2 regions of the Arthrobacter sp. CAN_A212 genome follow, and region 1 is predicted to be linked to the other one. Evidence: predicted binding sites of a transcription regulator. Region 1 holds the regulator's gene; the other holds the start of a gene.
What was found. Region 1 encodes LexA, which represses DNA repair genes until DNA is damaged. Its sites were predicted from a motif close to TCGAACANNTGTTCGA; they were not measured.
Positions count from the first base shown of each region.

Region 1 (6,770 bases):
GCATGTTGCCGGCCCGGGAAACGAAGCGCGCGAACCGCCGTCGCAATGAGATTCCGTCGGTCGCGATCGCCGGTTACACCAACGCAGGCAAGTCCTCGCTGCTGAACCGCCTGACCGACGCCGGGGTGCTCGTGGAGAACGCCCTGTTCGCCACCCTCGATCCCACGGTTCGGAAGGCGGAAACCGCCGACGGACTCGGCTACACCCTGGCCGACACGGTCGGGTTCGTCAGGTCGCTGCCGACCCAGCTGGTCGAAGCGTTCCGGTCCACGCTGGAGGAGATCGCCGATTCCGACCTGATCCTGCACGTCGTGGATGTCTCCCACCCGGACCCGGAGGGCCAGATCGCCGCCGTCCGCGAGGTCCTCGCCGAGGTCGACGCCCGCAAGGTCCCCGAGATCATCGTCCTGAACAAGGCCGACGCCGCAGATCCGTTTGTGATCGAGCGCCTGCGTCAGCGCGAACCACGGCACGTGGTGGTCTCGGCCCGCACCGGGCAGGGCATCCCCGAGCTCCTGGAAGCCATCAGTGCCGCCATTCCCCGCCCCAGTGTGAAGCTGACCCTTCTGGTGCCCTATGAGCGCGGCGACGTCGTGAGCCGCCTGCACCAGTCCGACGCCGAGATCCTCAATCTCGAGCACATGGAGTCGGGAACCCGGCTCGACGTGATGGTGCGCGAGGGTCTCGCCGCTGACCTGGAGGAATTCCGCCAGCATGCCTGAGAGCGGTGCCACCGGGCCGCTGGAACTCCTCGATGCCGCAGTCGAAGCCATGGGTGGTGAGAACCGCACCGGCCAGCACGAGATGACGCAGCGGGTCGCCGAGGCGCTCAATTCCGGCGACCACCTGCTGGTCCAGGCGGGAACGGGTACCGGCAAGTCTCTGGCCTACCTCATTCCGCTGATCTCCCACGCCCTGGCCCACGACAAGCCAGCAATCGTGTCGACGGCGACCCTCGCCCTCCAGGCTCAGATAGTCGGCCGGGATGTGCCCCGGCTCCTGAAGGCGTTGAACGGCAAACTGCCGCGCCCGGTGGACGTTGTCCTCCTCAAGGGCCGCGGGAACTACGTCTGCAAGCACAAGACCGGCGGCGGCTTCCCTGAGGAAGGGGCCCCCGACGCGCTCTTCAGCCTCGGTGAGGACACCGCTGCACCCCACCCGGCGGCAGGCCCGGCCACACCGCTGGGCCGCGAGGTGGTCCGGCTCCGGGAATGGGCGGAGGACACTGAGACGGGTGACCGCGACGAACTTACCCCTGGCGTCAGCGAGCAGGCCTGGCGTCAGGTGTCGGTGAGCAGCATGGAGTGTCTGGGAGCCCAGAAATGCCCTGTTGCAGCTGAATGTTTCAGCGAGCGGGCCCGGGCGAAGGCGGGGGACGCCGACATCGTCATTACCAACCACGCCATGCTGGCCATCAGCGCGTTCGAAGGGCTGGCCGTCCTGCCCGAGTACGACGTGGTGGTCATTGATGAGGCACACGAACTGCATGACAGGGTCACGGGCGCGGTCTCCGGGCAGCTTTCGACCGGCATGATCTCCGCCGCTGCCTCAGCGGCGCGCCGACACCTGTCAGTGAGCGCTGAACCCCTGGATTCAGCGAACCGCTTCTTCGAGTCGACGGTCGAGGGCATCCCTTCCGGCCTGATGGCTGCAGGCCTCACCGAGGACCAGGAATCCGCCATCACGCAGGTCCGTGAGGCCTGCCGCGCGGTGCTCTCGGATGCGAAGGGGGATGGCCCAACCCCGGCGGACGGTGGCCGGCAGATGGCCAAGTCCCATGTCATGGCGGTCTTTGAACTGTGTGAACGACTGCTCACCGCGACCCCCGCTGGGGAAGTGCTGTGGGCGTCACGGCCCAGCACCTTCTCTCCGGGTACCGGGTATTCGCAGCCTGACGACACTGCGCCCGCCACGATCAACATTGCGCCGCTCTCCGTCGCAGGGAAATTGCGGGAGGGGCTCTTCGCCGACCACACGGTGGTGCTGACGTCGGCGACCCTCGCCATCGGTTCCGAGTTCGGACCGGTCGCCGGTTCGCTGGGGCTTGCCGGGGCGTCTGCGCCCTCCTGGACCGGGGTCGACGTCGGCAGTCCGTTCGACTACCCGAAGCAGGGCGTGCTCTACGTGGCGAAGGATCTGCCCAAGCCTGAGCGTGGCACCTCGCCGGCCCAACTCGATGAGCTGGAGGTGCTTCTCAAGGCCTCCCGGGGTGGGGCACTCGGGTTGTTCTCGTCCCGCCGCGCCGCGGAAGAAGCGGCAGAGGCGCTGCGACCCCGGGTCGACTTCGACATCCTGTGCCAGGGCGACTCCTCGATGTCCGCCCTGGTCAAGCAGTTTTCCGATGAGCCGGACACCTGCCTGTTCGGCACCATGTCGTTGTGGCAGGGAGTGGACGTGCCCGGCAGGTCCTGCCGACTCGTGACCATCGACCGGATTCCGTTCCCCCGGCCCGACGACCCCCTGATGACAGCCCGGACGAGGGCGGTGGCCAAGGCTGGCGGCAACGGCTTCATGAGCGTTTCCGCGACGCATGCGGCTGTCCGGCTCGCCCAGGGCGCCGGACGGCTGATCCGCGCGACCGAAGACAAGGGGGTGGTGGCGATCCTGGACTCCAGGCTGGCCAACGCACGGTACGGCTCGTTCCTACGTGCCGCACTTCCCCCGTTCTGGTCCACCACCGATCGCGCGACGGCGCTAGGGGTCCTGGAGCGTCTGGCTGGCGAGCCCCGCTAGAGGGCGCGCATCACCGAGACGACCTTGCCCATAATGGTGGCCTGATCGCCGAGGATCGGCTCGTACTGGGTGTTCTGCGGCAGGAGCCAGGTGTGGCCGTCACGCTGGCGGAACGTTTTCACCGTCGCCTCGTCGTCCAGCAGTGCTGCCACGATGTCACCGTTCTGGGCTTCCTGCTGCCGACGGACCACCACCCAGTCGCCGTCGCAGATCGCCGCGTCGATCATTGAGTCCCCATAAACGCGAAGCATGAACAGGTCGCCGTGGCCCACCAGCTGCCGCGGCAGCGGCATGACGTCCTCGACCACTTGGTCCGCGAGGACGGGCCCACCAGCAGCAATCCGGCCGACCATGGGAACCATTGCAGCGTCAATGGCACCGCCGATCTCGGTTGGAGCTCCCGCAGCGGTCCCAGCGGCGGCGCCCTTCTGGTCGTGATCAAGGGTGAGGGGCAGCAGGATCTCCATCGCGCGGGGCCGCTTCGGATCCCGCCTTAGGTACCCCATCCTTTCCAGCTGCGAGAGCTGGTGGGTGACGCTTGACAGGCTCGCCAGCCCCACCGTGTCTCCGATCTCGCGCATGGACGGGGGATAGCCGTTGGTGCCGATCGCCCGCTGGATGGTCTCCAGGATTTTCTTCTGCCGGACGGTCATTCCCTTGGGCACCTGCCGACCCCGGGGGCGGCCACGGGCGGGGAGGGCCGTGGGAGCCAGGTCGGAGGTCTGTTCATCCAGTGGTCCGTCGGACTCTTTCACGGTCGCTGTCCCTTCGATAAGAATCCAGGTGACCCGGCGGATCCTGATGTTTTCAGGGGCCGAGCTTATTTTGTCAGTGGCGGATGATGTGCTGATTTCTGCTGGAACCAAACCATCATCCTTGCCCTAACGGTATGGGAGTTAGGACACGTTTTCAAACATTTGTTCGATCGTGTCTCGACAAAGTTCGTCAATGAGTGCTAAAAATAAACAAGCAGTAATTCGAAGATAAGTTCGAACAAAACGGGTTCACCCGGTTTTACAGTCGAACAGGATCCCCGGCCCGTTGGCCGGGCCCGGCCGCAGCGCCGGGATCGAATGGACTGATTCGAGTACAGAGAGGTGTATCCATGTCTGTCATCACCACACACCAAGATTCCCCCGCCCGTGACACCAGCCGCGCAAAACTGCGGCTCACCCGCCGCGGCAGGCTCCTGTTGGTCGGCCTGCCGATCGTGCTGCTGGCATCAGCCGCCCTCATGTTGTCCGGCTTCTTCAACTCCCCGGCGAAGGCCTCCAGCGAACACGGTGAATTCACCCAGACCGTCAGCGTGAGCGTAGCCTCCGGCGAAACCATCTGGCACCTGGCCACCGAGTTTGCTCCCGAGCGGGACCCACGCGACGTCGTGGCCGAGATCGTCGAACTGAACAGCCTCAGCACCTCGGTACTGCAGGCTGGGCAGCAGCTGGACATCCCGTCCGGACGGTGACCCGCAGCACCCTCGCAGAAGCACCCTCGCAGCGCAATTCACTGCCGGCCCGTCAGGTCACTGCCGGCCCGTCAATATAGCCAACCCGGTCCGCCAGCTTTCGGCCGCCGACGCGGTGCGCCAACGGTTGTGCGCTTACCTGCCAACATGGACTTGCCTGTCAGCGTGGCCTTGCAGGTGGTAGCGCGGACTTGCAGGTGGCCCGATTCTGTACTGGCGGGCTCCGCGCTTAACCTTGAGAGGTGAGCGAACAGTTTGAGCGGTTGAGCCGATTGCCCCTACGCGACGATCTCCGGGGGAAGCACCCTTACGGTGCCCCCCAGCTGGACGTCCCGATCCTCCTGAATGTCAACGAGAACACCTACGGGGTCCCGGACGAGGTGCGGGAGGCAATCATCGCTGCGATCAGCCATGAGGTCGGCGGCCTGAACCGGTACCCGGACCGGGAGTTCACCGAGCTCCGCACCAACCTGGCCCGGTACCTGGGCCACGGGCTGACTCCGGACAACCTCTGGGCGGCGAACGGGTCCAATGAGGTGCTGCAGCACCTTCTGCAGGCTTTCGGGGGGCCGGGTCGGTCCGCGATTGGCTTCCCGCCGACCTACTCCATGTATCCGCTCCTTGCCAGCAGCACCGGCACCCGGTACATCGCCGGGGAAGGAAACGGGCAGTTTGATCTCAGTGCCGGCGATGCTGCCCGCCAGGTACAGCAGTCCGGGGCAAACATCGTTTTCCTTTGCTCGCCCAACAATCCCACCGGTTCCGCCCTTGGGCTGGACGTCGTGGAAGCCGTTTATGAGGCCAGCGAGGACGCCCAGGCGATCGTGATCGTCGATGAAGCCTACGCAGAGTTTGCCCACACCGGCACCGTCAGCGCCCTGACCCTACTGGAGGGCCGCGAGCGCCTCGTGGTGTCCCGCACCATGAGCAAGGCCTTTGCCATGGCCGGAACCCGTCTCGGTTATCTGGCGTCCGCACCCGAGGTTACTGATGCGCTGCGGCTGGTCCGCCTGCCATATCACCTCTCGGCAGTGACGCAGGCGACCGCCAACGCCGCCCTGACCCACTCCGGGAAGCTGCTTGCCAATGTGGAAAACATCAAGGCGCAGCGGGACCGGATCGTCGAGAGCCTGCGGGGTCTGGGACTGTCACCGGTCCCGTCGGACGCCAACTTCGTCCTCTTCGGAGGTCTTGAGGATCCACAACGCATCTGGCAGGGCCTGCTCGACGCGGGCGTCCTGATCCGTGACGTTGGCATCCCCGGCCATCTGAGGGTCACGGCCGGTACCGAGACCGAAACCACAGTGTTCCTTGACACTCTGGGATCGTTGCTGGGCAGGACCGTCTCCTAGACTGGTAGGAGACCGTGCCCAGCGGCATCGCGCGTTGGCGACACGAACCACCGCATCACCCAGCACCCATCCGCTATGCACCAAGCGAAACGAACCAACCGAAGGACAGTCATGAGCGTGGAAACCACCGTCGGACGCACTGCGAGCCGGGAGCGGGCCACCAGCGAATCATCGGTCTTCGTCCAGGTGGATCTGGACGGCACAGGCCGAGCGGAGATCAGCACCTCGGTGCCGTTCTACGACCACATGCTGACAGCCCTGGCGAAGCACTCCCTGATCGACCTGACGGTCCGTGCCACTGGCGATACCCACATTGACGTCCACCACACCGTCGAGGACGTAGCCATCACCCTCGGCGAAGTGCTCCGGGAGGCCCTGGGCAGCAAGGCCGGGATCCGCCGGTTCGGCGAAGCGACGGTTCCCCTTGATGAGGCGCTGGCCAACGCGGTCGTCGACATCTCAGGCAGGCCCTATCTGGTGCACACCGGCGAACCCGCAGGCCAGGAGTACCACCTGATCGGTGGACACTTCACCGGCTCGCTGACCCGCCACGTCTTCGAGGCCATCACCCTGCACGCCCAGATCTGCTTGCACATGACCGTTCTTGGCGGGAGGGACCCGCACCACATCGTTGAGGCCCAGTTCAAGGCATTTGCCCGCGCCCTCAGGGCTGCGGTGGAGCCTGACCCACGGGTGGAGGGCATTCCGTCTACCAAGGGGGCGCTATGAGTGCCCCACGTGTCACCGTCCTGGACTACGGTTCCGGGAACATCCGATCGGCGGTCCGTGCCCTTGAGCACGTCGGGGCCGACGTCACGCTCAGCGCCAAGCCCGACGACGTGCTCAACGCCGACGGACTGGTCGTGCCCGGCGTCGGGGCCTTCGCGACGGTGATGAAGGGGCTCAAGGACGTCGATGCCCTCCGGATGATCGGTCGACGGGTCGCCGGCGGTCGCCCGGTCCTGGGGATCTGCGTCGGACTGCAGATCCTCTTCGACGAGGGCGTCGAACACGGTGTCCGCTCCGCAGGCATGGGTGAATGGCCTGGAACCGTCGAGCGGCTCCAGGCCGACGTCGTCCCCCACATGGGCTGGAATACCGTCAAGGCACCTGTCGGGTCCCGCCTCTTTGAGGGGATCGACAACGAACGGTTCTATTTCGTGCACTCCTATGGGGTGCAGCAGTGGAAGTTTGACGTCACCCAGCCGGCCATGAAGCCG
Region 1 is NZ_JADOUT010000005.1:44,247-51,016, reverse strand. Features, by position in the region: gene hflX (GTPase HflX) at 1-722, shown strand, start outside; gene IWX64_RS06160 (ATP-dependent DNA helicase) at 715-2,733, shown strand; gene lexA (transcriptional repressor LexA) at 2,730-3,386, opposite strand; gene IWX64_RS06150 (LysM peptidoglycan-binding domain-containing protein) at 3,839-4,198, shown strand; gene IWX64_RS06145 (histidinol-phosphate transaminase) at 4,441-5,550, shown strand; gene hisB (imidazoleglycerol-phosphate dehydratase HisB) at 5,662-6,279, shown strand; gene hisH (imidazole glycerol phosphate synthase subunit HisH) at 6,276-6,770, shown strand, end outside.

Region 2 (6,770 bases), on a different contig from region 1:
CGAGAGTGACCCAGCACTGGTTCCCGGTAGATCTGGTCCCGGGGGCCTCAGGGAGTGTCCAGATAGTCATAGATCCGTCATTGGCTGAGGACCGCGCGGTGACAGTGTTGCATGTCGCGGAAGGCCCCAGCCTGCTCACTCTCACACCCGGACGGGCCCAGCACCTTGGCGTCTCTCCCAACCAGACGGTCCGCACCGAGGACCTCGCGCCGCGGCTCGCTGCCGCGGGAATCAGGCTGAACGGTCCGGACTGCCTGTTCTACCTTCCCGCCACCGATCACGAAGCAGTCCGGTGTGAACCCAGTCTCGAGGGCACTCGGCAGCTCACGCCGGACGACCACGAGGCCTTTGCCCGCTTCACGGGTCAGGCACCCGCCGCGGACCTGGACGAAGCGTTCGTCGAACTCGATCACTGGCTCGCGTTCGGCACCTTCAGCGGGGGCCGGCTGGTCGCCGCCGCGAGCATGTATCCCTGGCGCGCCATCAGCTCGATGGCCCTCCAGCTGGGCTACGAACCGCAGTATCGCTGCCAACGGGACAACGGGACAACGTGGCGTCGGCTGCGTTGGCTGAATCGGCGGGATTCGTCCGCTTCGGCGAATGGGACGTTGTGGAGAAGAACCCGGACGTGTAGCAGAATTGGAAGGCGGCATTCCGGCGTCGTGCCCGTCCGCCTTCCCAATGAGGATTAGATGACCCCCACAGCACCAACCGACCTCGTGATCCGACCCGTCACTGCAGCGGATTACGACGACGTCCGCCGCATCACCTGCGCCGCCTACCTTGAGGCAGGGTACTTCGAGGGACCGGACCACCCGTACCTGCGGGTACTGGCCGACGTCGAACACCGTGCCGAGCACGCCGAAATCTGGGTGGCCGAGCAGGATGCGGCGGTGGTGGCGTCCGTGGCGATCACGTTTGAGGGCCAGCGCTACACGGATATCGCCGTTGCCGGCGAGCTGGAGTTCCGTATGCTCGCCGTGGACCCGGCCTGCCAAAGGGGCGGGGTGGGCCGGCAGATGGTCGAAGCGATCATCGGGCACGCGCGGTCGCTGGACGGCATTACGGCAGTATCCCTGACCAGTGGGTCCGACATGACCCGCGCGCATGCGCTGTACCGGTCGTTAGGTTTTGAACGCCAGCCCGAACGGGACTGGTGGGTACGGGACGAGGAAATTCTTCTCTGGGTCTTCCGGCTGACCCTTTAGCCGAACGATGAAACTTCGGAGTCACACCCAGGGCCGGGCACAGCGAACGCTCCTGATCGTCGGCGTGATCGCGCTCAGCGCTGGTCTGTGGGTGGGCTGGTTCGCCTGGGACACGGGCTACCAGATCGACCCGGAGACCGGTTCGGCGTCAGGCCCCTACGAGCCTTGGCAGGTGATCGGGTGTGTTGTTTCGTGGGCAGCCCTTGGCTGGGTCGCGAACAAGTTCCTCGCGCCGGCCATTGTCATCCTCGCCATGCCCGCGGGATTCACCGGCGCGTTTGCCATCACCTCCGCCTCCGCCGACTACTCAGGGCTCTGGCTGGTGGGTGCGATTCTCGTCGCGTTTGGCACCCTTGCAGGAACCGTGCTTCTGGTCGCCGCGCTGAATTGGCGCAGACCCGCCGCCAAAGGATCTGCCAGCTAGGCGCAAGCCGGTTTCAGCCCCCGAGATCAGGTGCCGTACCCACTGCGAACGAACTTTGGTCAGGATTTCCACAGTATTCTCTCAGGTTGGCACTTTTTAGCATTCTTGCGCGCGACGGTGCGGCACTATGTGTGTATGAAACGATCTGTCGTTGGGGGGCAACGTTTGTTTCCGTGGGTCTGGCTGCCGCCATCGTCGTCAGCACTCTCGCCGTCTCGGTAAGTCGGCAGCCAGACAACCCCACGACTGCACCTGACCTGAGCGTGCACTCCCAAGTTCCTTACTGCCGTAATACGCCTCGGAATGACGGTTCTATTCCGAGTCTGCTCAGTAATCCGGAACCTACCGGCCCGCTCCGCCACCATCAGCGGCTAGGCCGGTCTCCGCATCGGATCGATGCCAGCATGGTAAGAGGTCAGTGGCCGTAGTCGCTCGTTCCCGCTGCGATGGCCTGCAGGGCAGCGAGATGGGAATCGAAAGCGATTCTCCCCTGAGGTGTCAGGGATAGCCAGCTGACCCGACGTGCATCTGCACGGCCAGCCGAGGACGACTTCGTCATGGCGACAAAACCGCCGTCGCTCAGCACCTTCAGGTGTTTCGACAGCGCCGCGTCGCCGATGTTGAGGGAGTCCCGAATCGCTGGGAAGTCTGCACTTTTCACGTTCCGGAGAAGTCCACAGATCCTGAAACGCAACGGTGCATGAATCAGCTCGTTGAACACCGCACCCGTGGTGTCAGCAGTCTCAGCGGGCACTGCGGATCCGGTTGACGGCACTTCGCATGAAGTAGTGGGCGCCCATGGCCCCTGCTCCGAAAGCAGCTGCAGCGGGAGCGATGACCCACCAGAGCAGGCCGAAAGATACGAGCCCCAGTGAAACGCTAAGCATGAGCAGGCAAAAGACCAGGGTCGCGGCGTAGATCAGCCACGCCGCCCAGCCGATTCTGGCCAACCTCACGCCCGTCGCCCGTTGGTAGAGGTAGACCACCAAGATTCCGACAATGATCAGCAGGGCTGAGTTGCCCGATCGGTTGTCTCCTGCCGCGGGTGAGACGACACAGATTGCCGCGAGAGCACCGAACGCAGGCGCTGCCCAGCTGGGCGTGGTCATGCGGTCGATGAGGGCTGAGCGGTCCTTGTCGACGTCGGCCAACAGCGCAGCAGCGGAGCTTGACTGATCGGCTGCTGATGGAGGCAAGTTATTTTCCATGGTGGAAAGTGTAATTACTTTCCGCTGCGGAAAGCAACTGCCATGGGCAGCGGACGACGTCGTCAACCACCGTCACGGCGCCGTCGGAGTTTGCGGCGGATTCTCTGAGGTCGAGTTGTTACGAGTCCCTGCCTGCGGCGCGAGTCTCGGGCGAGGCGGCGTGCGGGCCCTCACCCCGGAGGCAGTAAAGGGCCTTGATCTCGATTTGGTGATCCTGGTGATCCTGGTTGATCCGGAGGCTTTGGTGCGGACTCCCTGATGCTCTCCAATTTGATGCGCCGGCGCCCTCATGAACTATGAATATGGGGGCTATTTCAGCGGCCGCGGAGTGACTATCTGGGTTCGAATATTTGTTCGAGAGGTTTGTCCACATAGCCCTTAGTTCCGCAGGAATGTCGGTGGGGTTGGGACAATAGAGGTATGGAAGGCAGGGCAGCTCCATCACCGAAACGGAAGGGAACCCCCTCCCGAGTGGTGGCTCCGCGGGGAGCCTCTGGTGCTTGTTCTTCTGGTGAACCTGGCGGCGGCCGCTCCTCTGGTGCTGCTGACGGTGCTTCTTCCGCTGCGTCTGCCGGGGTTGGCCGTGAGCGTTCCACCCTAGCCCTGGCCGAATCGCTGAACTCCCTGAAACCGGCGGTGGATGTGGTGGGGTTGATTGATCAGTTGCGGGAGTTGGAGGATCTGAAGTCGGCGATTGCTGGGGTGCAGGCCCGGATCACGGTCGCGATCGACATCGTCGAACGCGACACCCAAACCCTCGCCGGGGTACCCGCCGCCGAGCGAGGCAAAGGGGTGGGGGCGCAGGTCGCGTTGGCGAGGCGTGAGTCCCCGTCTCGGGGCAGCCGGCTCCTCGGTTTGGCGCGGGCGCTGGTGACGGAGATGCCCCACACGCTGGCGGCCCTTCACACGGGTCAGTCGAATGAGTGGCGGGCGACCCTGTTGGTGAAAGAGACTGCGTGCCTCAGTAGTGTTGACCGTGCTGCCGTGGATGAAGAGCTATCAGCTGATACGGGTAGGTTCACCGGGTGTGGGGATAAGGCGATCATCGCAGCGGTGAAGGCAGCCGCGTACCGGCGGGATCCCCGGTCGGTGGTGAACCGGGCCGCCCACGCCGTGACGGAGCGGTGTGTGAGTATCCGGCCGGCACCGGACACCATGGCCTATTTGACCGCGTTGCTTCCGGTGAAGGAAGCCGTCGCCACCTACGCCGCGTTGACTCGTCACGCTGACACGGTCCGGGGTGCTGGTGACCCGAGGTCTAGGGGTCAGGTGATGGCCGATACCCTCGTCGAACGCGTCACCGGTGTCCCCGGGGGTATCAGCCGGGTCGAGTTGCAGCTCATCATGACCGACCGTGCCCTCTTCCAAGGCGACAGCGAACCAGCCAGGATCCCCGGCTACGGCATCGTCCCCTCCAGCTGGGCACGAAACCTCATCCAGGCAGAAACACCGACCAGCCCAGCAACCAGCCCAGCAAACAGCCAGGACGGAACGAAAAGTTCGACCGGGTCAGGGTCAGCTGGTGGCACTGGCACTGGTCCGAAAGGTCAAAGCCTGTCGGGGCAAGGAGGTTCGGCTTTCGACGTGTGGTTGCGTCGCCTCTACACGGCACCATCGACCGGGGACCTGGTGGCGATGGATTCCACGGCCCGGCTCTTCACGAAAGCGCAACGCCGGTTTATCACCGCCCGGGATGACACCTGCCGGACCCCGTACTGCGACGCCCCGATCCGCCACATCGATCACATCGTCCCCTGGCATCGCGGCGGGCCGACATCGATCGGCAATGGGGCTGGACTCTGCGAAGCATGCAACCACACCAAAGAACACCCGGCTGGGCTGTAGCCCCCGCACCCGGACCGAGACATAAGCTCAAAACCACCACCCCCACCGGCCACACCTACCACTCCACCGCACCACCCCTACCCGGAGAGCGGCCCGGCCCGCGACGGGAACGAAGTCTCGGTGGGGGAGCCTTGTCCCAGCAGCCGGGCTCCTGAAAGAGTGATGACATGAGAACTGTCGCGTGGTCCGAGGGACGCTGGACAACAGAGCCAGAGAATGTGCGCACCTCCGATGAGGGACTATTCGTGACCGCTAAGGAGGGCAGCGATGCATGGCGGACAACCTCGTACGGCTTCATTCATGACACCGAACACGCACTGCTCCGGCCAGTAAGTGTGGGCGAAGCAGTCGAGGTGGCCTTCCGCCTCGACTTCCCCGCGCAATTCGACCAGGCCGGTGTCTTCCTCAAAACAGATGACAAGAACTGGATCAAGGCCGGGGTCGAATGCAGTGATGGTGAGCCGGGTCTGGGCGCAGTAGTCACCCGCGGCGAATCCGACTGGTCACTATCACCGGTTCCGGGATGGGCCGGGCGGATCGTGACGGTGCGCGCCAGTTTGGCCCCCGGAGCGGTGACTATCCGAGCCAGGGTCGACGAGGAACCCTGGAGGCTGGTCCGCGTTGCGCCGTTCGCAACCGATGGGATCCTGGAGGCGGGACCGTTTTGTTGTGCTCCAACCCGGCCCGGACTGGTGGTCCACTTCCTTGGCTGGCGTACGACAGACGCTGACACCGCGCTTCACGCTGGGGAATCGTAACGCCCCGCCGAATCGGCCGCTGCTCACACCGCACGTAGACTTGAGCCAAACACCAATTCATTGACCATGGGAGATTTATGGCTGAGATCAACCGTGAGGACGTTGCGCACCTGGCGCGGCTGGCCCACATCGATATGAGCGCCGAAGAGCTGGACCGGATGACCGGTGAGCTGGCAGTAATTGTCGACTCGATCAAGCGGGTGAGCGAGGTGGCAGGCGACGACATTCCCACCACCAGCCACCCCATCCCGCTGAGCAACGTGTACCGCGAGGACGTGGTCGGCGAGACCCTCACCAACGAGGAAGCCCTCTCCGGCGCCCCCGACAACGCCGACGGACGCTTCAAGGTCCCAGCAATCCTGGACGGGGAATAGCCATGACTGAACTGATTCGGCTGAGCGCTGCAGCGCTCGCCCAGAAACTCGCCTCCCGAGAAATCTCAGCGGTCGAAGCCACCCAGGCCCACCTCGACCGGATCGCCCACGTCGACGGCGGCGACGACGGCGTCCACGCCTTCCTGCACGTCAATACCGATGAGGCACTCGCCGTCGCGGCTGGGGTAGACAAATCCCGCGCTAACTCTGAGGAACTCCACGCGCTGGCCGGCGTCCCGATCGCCGTCAAGGATCTGATCGTTACGAAGGGCCAGCCGACCACTGCCGGTTCCAGGATCCTCGAGGGCTGGCACAGCCCCTATGACGCGACGGTGATCCGCCGCCTCCGCGCGGCCGGAATGCCGATCCTGGGCAAGACCAACCTCGACGAGTTCGCCATGGGCTCCTCCACCGAACACTCCGCCTACGGACCCACCCGCAACCCATGGGACCTGGACCGGATCCCCGGCGGATCGGGCGGTGGCTCGGCTGCCGCCGTCGCCGCCTTCGAAGCACCTCTCGCCCTCGGCACCGACACCGGCGGCTCCATCCGCCAGCCCGGCGCCGTCACCGGCACCGTCGGCGTGAAGCCCACCTACGGTGGAGTTTCCCGTTACGGCGCCATCGCGATGGCGTCGTCGCTGGACCAGATCGGCCCCGTTTCGCGGACCGTCCTGGACTCCGCGCTGCTCCACGAGGTCATCGGCGGCCACGACCCCAATGACTCCACGTCGCTCACCGACCCCCTCGGCGCGCTGGTCGAGGCTGCCCGTCTGGGCAACGTCGAAGGCATGCGCATCGGTGTTATCAAGGAACTGCAGGGCGAGGGCTACCAGGCCGGCGTCCTGACCCGGTTCCAGGAGTCGCTGGAGCTGCTGCGCGGTGCAGGGGCCGAAATCGTTGAGGTTTCCTGCCCCAACTTCGAATACGCCCTGGGCGCTTACTACCTGATC
Region 2 is NZ_JADOUT010000014.1:8,625-15,394, forward strand. Features, by position in the region: gene IWX64_RS11485 (hypothetical protein) at 99-692, shown strand; gene IWX64_RS11490 (GNAT family N-acetyltransferase) at 693-1,208, shown strand; gene IWX64_RS11495 (hypothetical protein) at 1,216-1,632, shown strand; gene IWX64_RS11500 (transcriptional regulator) at 2,048-2,386, opposite strand; gene IWX64_RS11505 (hypothetical protein) at 2,376-2,840, opposite strand; gene IWX64_RS11510 (hypothetical protein) at 2,839-3,099, shown strand; gene IWX64_RS11515 (HNH endonuclease signature motif containing protein) at 3,261-4,685, shown strand; gene IWX64_RS11520 (DUF1349 domain-containing protein) at 4,853-5,443, shown strand; gene gatC (Asp-tRNA(Asn)/Glu-tRNA(Gln) amidotransferase subunit GatC) at 5,521-5,817, shown strand; gene gatA (Asp-tRNA(Asn)/Glu-tRNA(Gln) amidotransferase subunit GatA) at 5,820-6,770, shown strand, end outside.
Region 2: IWX64_RS11515 (HNH endonuclease signature motif containing protein) is a predicted target of LexA. The motif match lies at 3,183-3,198, and genes of this name have one in related genera.